DNA from 2 places in the Streptomyces sp. NPDC047886 genome. Region 1 is predicted to be linked to the other one. Evidence: riboswitches for the same ligand, from Rfam matches in the RefSeq annotation. Region 1 holds a riboswitch; the other holds the start of a gene.
The links. A riboswitch is a leader RNA that binds a small molecule or an ion and turns the genes downstream of it on or off. The one in region 1 is predicted to bind S-adenosylmethionine.

Region 2: it holds a riboswitch for S-adenosylmethionine, as region 1 does, so the genes downstream of both, thrC (threonine synthase) here and ACGF5U_RS01810 (aminotransferase class V-fold PLP-dependent enzyme) in region 1, are expected to answer to the same signal.

The regions. Positions count from the first base shown of each region.
Region 1 is NZ_JBIDCF010000001.1:399,806-404,707, forward strand. It holds gene ACGF5U_RS01800 (SLC13 family permease) at 1-26, shown strand, start outside; partial or broken gene ACGF5U_RS01805 (glycerate kinase) at 23-1,207, shown strand; gene ACGF5U_RS01810 (aminotransferase class V-fold PLP-dependent enzyme) at 1,191-2,693, opposite strand; SAM riboswitch class IV at 2,915-3,032, opposite strand; gene trpD (anthranilate phosphoribosyltransferase) at 3,117-4,181, opposite strand; gene ACGF5U_RS01820 (cytochrome bc complex cytochrome b subunit) at 4,303-4,902, opposite strand, start outside.
Region 2 is NZ_JBIDCF010000010.1:128,517-133,418, forward strand. It holds gene ACGF5U_RS27385 (trehalose-6-phosphate synthase) at 1-100, opposite strand, end outside; gene ACGF5U_RS27390 (glucosyl-3-phosphoglycerate synthase) at 145-1,110, opposite strand; SAM riboswitch class I at 1,242-1,385, shown strand; gene thrC (threonine synthase) at 1,370-2,758, shown strand; gene ACGF5U_RS27400 (MoaD/ThiS family protein) at 2,802-3,077, shown strand; gene ACGF5U_RS27405 (cold-shock protein) at 3,495-3,698, shown strand; gene groL (chaperonin GroEL) at 4,224-4,902, shown strand, end outside.

The DNA.
Region 1 (4,902 bases):
CCGTCCTCCTGGAGACCCAGCCATGACCCCGTCAGGTACGCCGTACCGCATCGCCGTCGCCCCCAGCGGCTTCAAGGAGTCCCTGTCGGCGCGGGAGGCCGCCGACGCCATCGCCGAAGGGGTGCTGCGCGTGCTGCCGGCGGCCGAGCTCGACCTGCTTCCGCTGGTCGACGGCGGCGAGGGCACGGCCGAGGCGCTGGCCGCCGCGACCGGCGGGCGGCTCGTACCGCACACCGCGACCGGGCCGCTGGGCGACCCCGTGGACAGTCACTTCGCGCTCCTCGGCTGCGGGACCGCCGTCGTGGAGATGGCCGCCGTCGCGGGGCTCCGCCTGGTGCCGCCCGACCTGCGGGACCCCGGCGCCACCACCACGTACGGCGTCGGCGAGCTGATCCGCGCCGCCCTGGACGCCGGGGCGCGCCGCGTCCTCGTCGGCTGCGGCGACTCCGGTACGTCGGACGGCGGCGCGGGCGCCCTGCAGGCCCTCGGGGTGGGGCTGTACGACCGGGCGGGGCGCGACCTGCCGTACGGCGGGGCGGCGCTGGCGGAGCTCGCCGTCCTCGACCCCGGCGGCCTCGACCCCCGGCTGGCGGACACCGAACTCCTCGTCGCCTGCAACCCGTACAACGTGCTGTGCGGTGAGCGCGGCGTGGCCCGGGTCTTCGGCCCGCAGAAGGGGGCCACGCCCGAGCGCGTGGAGCAGTTGTCGGCCGCCCTGGAGCACTGGGCGGCCGCGCTGACGGAGGCGTTCGCCCCGGGTGTCGACCTGCGCGGGGCGCCCGGCACCGGGGCGTCGGGCGGGCTGGGCGCCGGCCTCGCGGCGGTGGGCGCCCGGCTGCTGCCCCGGTTCGACGTGCTGCTGGACGGGCAGGACGGCCTGGACCTGGACGCCAGGCTCGCCCGCGCCGACCTCGTGATCACCGGGGAGGGCGCCATCGACGGGCAGACCGTACGCGGCAAGATCCCGGCGGAGGTCGCGCGCCGCGCCCGTGAGGCGGGCGTCCCGGTGCTCGCCCTCGCGGGAGTGATCGGCGACGGCGCGCACGAGGCGCGCGGGGCGGGCGTCGACGCCTACGCGACGATCGTGCCCGGCCCCGTGCCGCCGGCCGAGGCACTGCGGCGGGCCGCCGAGTTCCTCACCGACGGCGCCGAACGGGCCCTGCGGACCGTGCTGTTGGGCACCCGGCTGGTCAGCCCCGGTCGGGCACGCAGCGCCCGTCCTCCGTACGGTAGTTCCACCGGGCCCCGTCCCGTACGAGCTCCGTCACGGCCCGAACGAACCGGTCGACGTGCTCGTCCGGCGTCCCCACCCCGAAGCTGACCCGGATCGCGTTCAGCGACTTCTCGCCGGGCGCCGCCTCGGGCGCACCGCACTCGCCGACCTCCCGCGCGGTGCCGCCCAACAGGGTCCGCACCAGCGGATGGGCGCAGAACAGTCCGTCGCGGACGCCGATGCCGTACTCGGCGGAGAGCGCCGCGGCGAAGTGCGAGCTGTTCCAGCCCTCCACGACGAACGAGAGGACGCCGACGCGCGGCGCCGCGTCGCCGAACAGCGACAGCACCCGCACCCCGGGGACCCGGGCCAGGCCCGCGCGCACCCGGGCGATCAGCTCCCGTTCGCGCCGTACGAGCGTGTCGAACCCGGCCTCGGTGAGCGCCTTGCAGGCGGAGGCGATCGCGTAGGCGCCGATGACGTTCGGCGAACCGGCCTCGTGGCGGGCCGGGGTGGTGTGCCACTCCACGTCGACGCCGCCGTCCGCGCGCCGCGCGACCTTCCGCGACGCACCGCCACCGGCGAGGTACGGCGGGGCGGCCGTCAGCCAGTCCGCACGGCCGGCCAGCACCCCGGAGCCGAACGGGGCGTACAGCTTGTGCCCGGAGAACGCGACCCAGTCCACGTCCAGGCGGGCGATGTCCACCGGGTGGTGCGGGGCCAGCTGGGCGGCGTCCAGCACGATCCGCGCGCCGTGCGCGTGGGCGGCCGCGGCCAGCTCCCGCACGGGCCACAGCTCGCCGGTGACGTTGGAGGCGCCGGTGACACAGACCAGCGCGGGGCCGTGGGGCTCGCGGTCGGCGAGGGCCCGCTCCAGCGTCTCGACCGCCTGGGCGGGTGTGCGCGGCGCGTCGAGGCAGGTCACCCGGGCGTCCCGCCAGGGCAGCAGCGACGCGTGGTGCTCGGTCTCGAAGACGAAGACCTGGCAGTCGGCCGGCAGGGCGGCGGCGAGCAGGTTCAGCGAGTCGGTGGTCGACCGGGTGAACACGACCTGGTCGCCGGGGCGGCAGCCGAGGAACTCGGCGACGGTCGTCCGGCTGTTCTCGAACAGGTCGGTGGACAGCTGCGACAGGTACCCGGCGCCCCGGTGGACGCTGCCGTAGTAGGGCGCGTACGCGGCGACGTCGTCCCACACGCGCTGGAGGGCGGGGGCGCTGGCCGCGTAGTCGAGGGCCGCGTAGGTCACCTCGCCGCCGGTCACCAGCGGCACGGTGACGTCCCGTCCGAGAACGGGCAGGGTGCCTTCGCGCCCGGGCTCGTCGGTGGCGGCGGGTTCGGCGTGGTCGGCGGGGGTTGCGGGGCCGGCGGCGACGGTGGCGGCGGTCGCGGGGGCGACGGCGGTCACGGTGACGGCGGTGGTGGTCGCGGTGGCGAGGTCGGCGGGGCTGGCGGCGGTGGCGGCGTTCGGGTACGCGGACATGGCGGTATCTCCCGGCGGGACAAGGCGGAATGGCTTCGTGAACCCGTACGGCAGGGGCCGGTCGGCGGCCGCTTCCGGATACGGGGGTGCCTCGACGCACGGGCCGGGACGCACAGCGCCGCCCGCGCGGAGGAGGGTGAAGTAAGGGGCCGGTCAGCCCTATCGCATTCGCTTGCTCACGAGACTGCTCCCTTGAGGACCAGGACCCCAGGGCAGGCAGGGGTCCGCGCTTGCCGCAGACCTCGCTGCCTGCGGCCTGGTCTTCACCCGGGGCACCCCGCCACGGACGGAGGGTTGCCGGACAGCGGGCCGGGGCCGTAATCGCTGTCACTCATGACCTTGAGGAGCATCCTGCCACATGCCAGGGAACGCGCAAGGCGCGGTCCGCGATCCGGACCGCGCCCCGCGTCGCACCGCGCCGGGTCAGGCGTTGCTCGCCGCGACCCACCGGTCCAGGGTCCGCCGGGCCGCACCCGAGTCGATCGAGTCGGCGGCCTTGGCGATGCCCGCCCGGATCTGCTCGGCCAGCGGCGCGTCCGTCGGCTCCAGGGCCACCAGCGCCGCCGCCGAGTTGAGCAGCACCGCGTCCCGTACGGGTCCGGTCTCACCGGCCAGCAGCCGGCGCGCCACATCGGCGTTGTACGAGGCGTCGGCGCCGCGCAGGGCCTCCACCGGCACCAGGTCGACGCCGACGTCCCGCGGGTCGAAGGTCTCCTCGCGGACCGCTCCGTCACGAACCACCCAGACGTGTGAGGTGGCCGTGGTGGTCAGCTCGTCCAGGCCGTCGTCACCGCGGAACACCAGCGCCGACGAGCCGCGGTCGGCGAGCACCCCGGCGAGGATGGGCGCCATCCGGGCGTCGGCGACACCGGTGGCCTGCGCCCGCACCTTGGCCGGGTTGGTGAGCGGCCCGAGGAAGTTGAACGTGGTCCGGATGCCCAGTTCCCTGCGGGCGGCCGCGACATGGCGGAGCGCCGGGTGGAACTTCACGGCGAAGCAGAAGGTGATCCCGGCCTCCTCGGCGACCTCCGCGACCCGGCGCGGGGTGAGCTCCAGGTTGACGCCGAGCTTCTCCAGGACGTCGGAGGCGCCGGAGGCGGAGGACGCGGCCCGGTTGCCGTGCTTGACGACCTTCGCGCCCGTGCCGGCGACGACGATCGCCGACATGGTGGAGATGTTGACGGTCTTGGCGCCGTCGCCGCCGGTGCCGACGATGTCGACGGACGGTCCTGGGACCTGGATCACCCGGGCGTGCTCGTACATGGTCCGTACGAGGCCGGAGATCTCGTCGACGGTCTCGCCCTTGGCCCGCAGGGCGACGGCGAAGCCGGCGATCTGCGCGTCGGTGGCCTCGCCGCTGAGGATGCGCTCCATCGCCCAGGCGGTCGCGTCGGCGTCGAGGTCCTGCCCGGACAGCAGGGCGTCGAGGACCAGGGGCCAGGAGCGGCCCGCCGCGGTCTGGCCTCCAGCGGGGTTCACAGCGCTCATGGTCGCTCCTGGGTCCGTACGGAATGAGACGGTCACCACCCTATCGAGCCGTAAGGACGGCAAAGAGCCCCGTCCGGTGATTGGACGGGGCTCTCGCCGTGGCGACCTGCAGGTCGGAGGATCAGTGGTGGCCGTGGCCGCTGCTGATCTCCTTGTACTCCTCGACCGTGGCCTTGGGGATCTGGTTCCCCTCGCCGAAGTAGCCCTTGCTCAGCTTGGCGCGGAGCTTCTGGCCGCGGGTCGGCTTGCGCTCGACGCCGTTCTCGTCGACCGTCGGGCCGATCTCGGCGGGCGTGTACTGCTCGTGCGTGGTGAGCGCGTGCAGCTGTGCCTGGCTGAGCGGCTCGTGGACCTCCACGAACTCACCGTGCGGCAGCCGCTTGATGATGCCGGTCTCGCGACCGTGCAGCACCTTGTCGCGGTCCCGGCGCTGGAGGCCGAGGCAGATGCGCTTGGTGATGATGAACGCGATGACCGGTCCGGCGAAGAAGAAGATCCGGACGAACCAGGTGATCGCGTTGATCGACATGTGGAAGTGGGTGGCGAAGATGTCGTTGCCACCACCGACCAGCATGATCATGTAGGCCGTGATCCAGGCGACACCGAGGGCGGTCCGGGTCGGGGCGTTGCGCGGGCGGTCCAGCAGGTGGTGCTCGCGCTTGTCCCCGGTGATCCAGGACTCGATGAACGGGTAGACCGCGATCGCCGCGAGCATCACACC
Region 2 (4,902 bases), on a different contig from region 1:
CCAGGCCCCCTCCGCCGCGCCTCGCCTCCAGCGAGCCGTCCTCGCGGAGGGCGTAGCTGACCGGACCGCGGTTCGATGCCACCAGAATCTCGGAGACCATGTGGCGAACCTAGCCCGTACCAGAAACGCTCAAACGTACGGAAATCAAGCCACGCGGCGCTTTCTCGTGTACTCCGTCACCTCTGCCATCGGCGGTCGCTCCTCCGTGTCGACGGGATGCGTGCGCGGCGCGAAGCCGTCCTCCGTACGGTCGAACTGGGTCAGCCTCGGCCGCACCAGGTGCCCCCGCGACAGCCGTAGCTGCGCCGTCCGGTAGATCGCCGCAGCCATCCGCCCCAGCGCCCGGTCGTCCTGGTGCCGGTGCAGCCGCACGCCCACGTCGACCTGGGCCAGCGCGTCCAGGCCGACCGTGTGCAGCGCGTCCACCAGAAGGCCGAGCTCCACGCCGTAGCCGACCGGGAAGGGCAGTCGTTCGAGCAGCGAGCGGCGCGCCGCGTACTCGCCGCCCAGCGGCTGGACGAATCCGGCGAGCAGCGGCCAGTGCAGGTTCAGCAGCGGGCGGGCCACCAGCTCCGTCACCCGGCCACCCTGGCCGCCGACCGGGCCGGTGCCACCGTCCGCGAGCGGGCGGTCGTACATCGCCTTCACGAACTCCACGTCGGGGTCCGTCAGCAGCGGGCCGACGATCCCGGTGACGAAGTCCGCCTTGAACTCCCGCAGGTCGGCGTCGACGAAGCACACGACGTCCCCGCCCGTCACCAGCAGGGAACGCCACAGCACCTCGCCCTTGCCGGGCACGGCGGGGACGCGGGGCAGCACCTCGTCCCGCGCGACCACCCGCGCGCCCGCCGCCGCCGCGACCTCCGCCGTACGGTCGGTGGAGCCCGAGTCGACCACGACTAGCTCGTCGACCAGGGGCACGGCGGCGGACATGAGCTCGCGCCGGATCACGGCCACGATCTCGCCGACCGTGGCCTCCTCGTTCAGCGCGGGCAGGACCACGCTGACCGTCGTCCCGTGCGTCTGTTTGGCGGCGAGCAGCTGGTCGATCGGCCGGTCGGCCACGTTCCAGGACCGCCGGTCCAGCCAGCGCTCCACCTCTTCCAGCACCCGCGCCACTCCTCGTCTGTGATCCATCTCGCGGTTCGGACGACTATCTCAAGCGTCCGGACCTTCGGTTACAGTCTTGAACAACGCGCGAGACCACCGCATGCCGGGGTCCCGCGCCGACAATCACATACCGCTCATCCAGAGGGGCAGAGGGAAACGGCCCGATGAAGCCCCGGCAACCCTCCAGCCGGCACCGCATATCCACCGCGGGGCCCCGGCTAGGGAAGGTGCCAAATCCGTCTCATGGCGAAACGCGCCAATGAGAAAGATGAGGAGAAAGGGCCTCGCCTCCATGGCTGTGCAGACCGCCGCACCCACCACTTCCGGCACTTCCGGCACTCCCGGTACCGCTTCCGCCGACGCCGTCGACCCCGCTGCCGCCTCCGCCGGATCCGTCGACCTCGGGCCCGCCTCCGCGCTTTCCTGCCGTGAATGCGGCGAGCGCTTCCCGCTCGGCCCCGTCTTCGCCTGCGAGCTGTGTTTCGGCCCCCTCGAAATCGCCTACGACCTGCCGTCCGGCGACCCGGAGGCGCTCCGCGCCCGGATCGAGGCCGGCCCCGCCAGCATCTGGCGGTACGCCCCGCTCCTCCCCGTCCCCGCCGACGTGACGGAGAAGCCGAACCTCAACCCCGGCTGGACCCAGCTCGTCCAGGCCGACAACCTCGCCCGTGAGCTGGGCGTCGAGCCGGGCAAGCTGTTCGTCAAGGACGACTCGGGCAACCCGACGCACTCCTTCAAGGACCGGGTCGTCGCCCAGGCCCTCGAGGCCGCCCGCGCCTTCGGCTTCACCACCCTGTCCTGTTCCTCCACCGGAAACCTCGCGGGTGCCGTCGGCGCCGCCGCCGCCCGCGCCGGCTTCCGCTCCTGCGTGTTCATCCCGCACGACCTGGAGCAGGGCAAGGTCGTCATGGCCGCCGTGTACGGCGGTGAGCTCGTCGGCATCGAGGGCAACTACGACGACGTCAACCGCTTCTGCTCGGAGCTCATCGGCGACCCGCTCGGCGAGGGCTGGGGCTTCGTCAACGTCAACCTCCGCCCGTACTACGCCGAGGGTTCCAAGACCCTCGCGTACGAGATCTGCGAGCAGCTCGGCTGGCGGCTGCCCGACCAGCTGGTGATCCCGATCGCCTCGGGCTCGCAGCTCACGAAGATCGACAAGGGGCTGCAGGAGCTCATCAGGCTGGGCCTCGTCGAGGACAGGCCTTACAAGATCTTCGGCGCCCAGGCGGAGGGCTGCTCCCCGGTGTCCACGGCTTTCAAGGCCGGTCACGACGTCGTACGGCCGCAGAAGCCGAACACCATCGCCAAGTCGCTGGCCATCGGCAACCCCGCCGACGGGCCGTACGTCCTGGACATCGCCCGCCGCACCGGTGGCGCGGTGGAGGACGTGAACGACGAGCAGGTCGTGGACGCCATCAAGCTGCTGGCCCGTACCGAGGGCATCTTCGCCGAGACGGCCGGCGGGGTGACGGTGGGGGTGACCCGCAAGCTGATCGAGAACGGCGTACTCGACCCGTCCCTCACCACCGTCGTCCTCAACACCGGCGACGGCCTCAAGACCCTCGACGCGGTCGCCCCGACCACCGGCCCCACCGCGACCATCCGCCCCAGCCTGGACGCGTTCCGCGACGCCGGCCTGGCCCGCTGAGCTGCCGCCGAGCCATCGCCGAGACCCTGAGGAGAGCAACCGCATGAGCGTCAACGTCCGCATCCCCACCATCCTCCGCACGTACACCGGCGGCAAGGCCGAGGTGCCCGCCGAGGGATCGACCCTCTCCGAGGTCATCGCGTCCCTGGAGCGGAGCCACCCCGGCATCGCCGCGCGCGTCCTGGACGACCAGGGGCAGCTGCGCCGCTTCGTCAACGTGTACGTCAACGACGACGACGTCCGCTTCGAGGGCGGCCTCGCGACCGCCACGCCGGACGGTGCGGGCGTCTCGATCATCCCCGCGGTCGCCGGCGGCTGATCGCCTCATCGCCTCGCAGAACGACCCCTGCCCCCTCCGCGAGTAAAAGCGGAGGGGGCAATTCTGCATGGTTGAGCGCGGTAGAGTTGGGGAAGTCCCCACCGCTGCTCTTGCCCGCCGCATATGAGAATGCGCCCCGTCACGACGAGATGCAGCCAAAGTGTCCGAGCGTTATGCGCCATTTGTGCGCTTTGCCGGGCCCGACTTGCCCTGGGATCGGGTAAATTCCAGCGGTTTCTCCGTTCACGCCTGCTCGGAATTCTCGTCCGATTGACCTGTTGCAGAGGGCAGTTGGGCAGATACATTCAGCCGCGGTCGACGCGTTCCGGCGCACGTTCCCGCCTGTCAGGGAGCGAGGTCTGACCCGGGTCCGCGAAGTGCGGTCCTGTGCAAGGGCCAGTAATAGGGGAGTTAGGCATGGCTCAGGGCACCGTCAAGTGGTTCAACGCGGAGAAGGGGTACGGCTTCATCGCGGTCGACGGTGGTGCGGATGTTTTCGTCCACTACAGCGCGATCCAGATGGACGGGTACCGCACCCTTGAAGAAGGTCAGCGAGTCGAGTTCGAGATCTCGCAGGGCCAGAAGGGTCCGCAGGCGGACATGGTCAAGCTCGCCGGCTGAGAACGGCGCGATTCGGCCATCGACTTCACGCGCGGCCAGCCGCCGTGGCGTGCTGAGGGGCTCGTATCCCGGAGGGGGATACGAGCCCCTCATGCGTACCCGCGTGCGGGATCGGGATCGCGTGGGGGGCCGCGTGCGGGGTCGCGTCATGCCCGCGTACGGGGCCTCGTCCCGCCCGTGCGCGGGATCCCGCCCTGGCGCGCGTACGGGGTCGCGCGGCGGCCCGGCGCACGGCCGCGCGGCGGCCTGGACGCACGGCCGCGCGGCCGCCCGGAGGCGCGGCCGGGCGCCCGGGGCGCTTGCACTCGCAGGGGTCGAGTGCTAATCATTGGCGTTAGCACTCTGAAGGTGAGAGTGACAACGAAGGACCTCGTCGGTGAGGCCCGCAGGCCGCGTGGGGCAAGGAACCACACGGCACGCAGGCCGTCCGTCGCGGGCGCCAGCGCGGTCCGGAGCAATCCTTCCCCAAGCTCTCAACTGCGTTCGAGCAGGGGAGACCCCATAAGTCCGGGAGGACCACTTCACATGGCCAAGATCATCGCGTTCGACGAGGAGGCACGGCGCGGTCTCGAGCGCGGGATGAACCAGCTCGCCGACGCCGTCAAGGTCACCCTTGGCCCCAAGGGTCGCAACGTCGTCCTCGAGAAGAAGTGGGGCGCCCCCACGATCACCAACGATGGTGTGTCCATCGCCAAGGAGATCGAGCTCGAGGACCCGTACGAGAAGATCGGCGCCGAGCTGGTCAAGGAAGTCGCCAAGAAGACGGACGACGTCGCCGGTGACGGTACGACCACCGCGACCGTCCTCGCCCAGGCGCTCGTCCGTGAGGGTCTGCGCAACGTCGCCGCGGGTGCCAACCCGATGGCGCTGAAGCGCGGCATCGAGAAGGCCGTCGAGGCCGTCTCCGGCGCCCTGCTCGAGCAGGCCAAGGACGTGGAGACCAAGGAGCAGATCGCCTCCACCGCCTCCATCTCCGCCGCCGACACCCAGATCGGCGAGCTCATCGCCGAGGCGATGGACAAGGTCGGCAAGGAAGGCGTCATCACCGTCGAGGAGTCCAACACCTTCGGGCTCGAGCTCGAGCTCACCGAGGGTATGCGCTTCGACAAGGGCTACATCTCGGCGTACTTCGCGACCGACATGGAGCGCATGGAGGCCGTCCTCGAGGACCCCTACATCCTCATCGTCAACTCCAAGGTCAGCA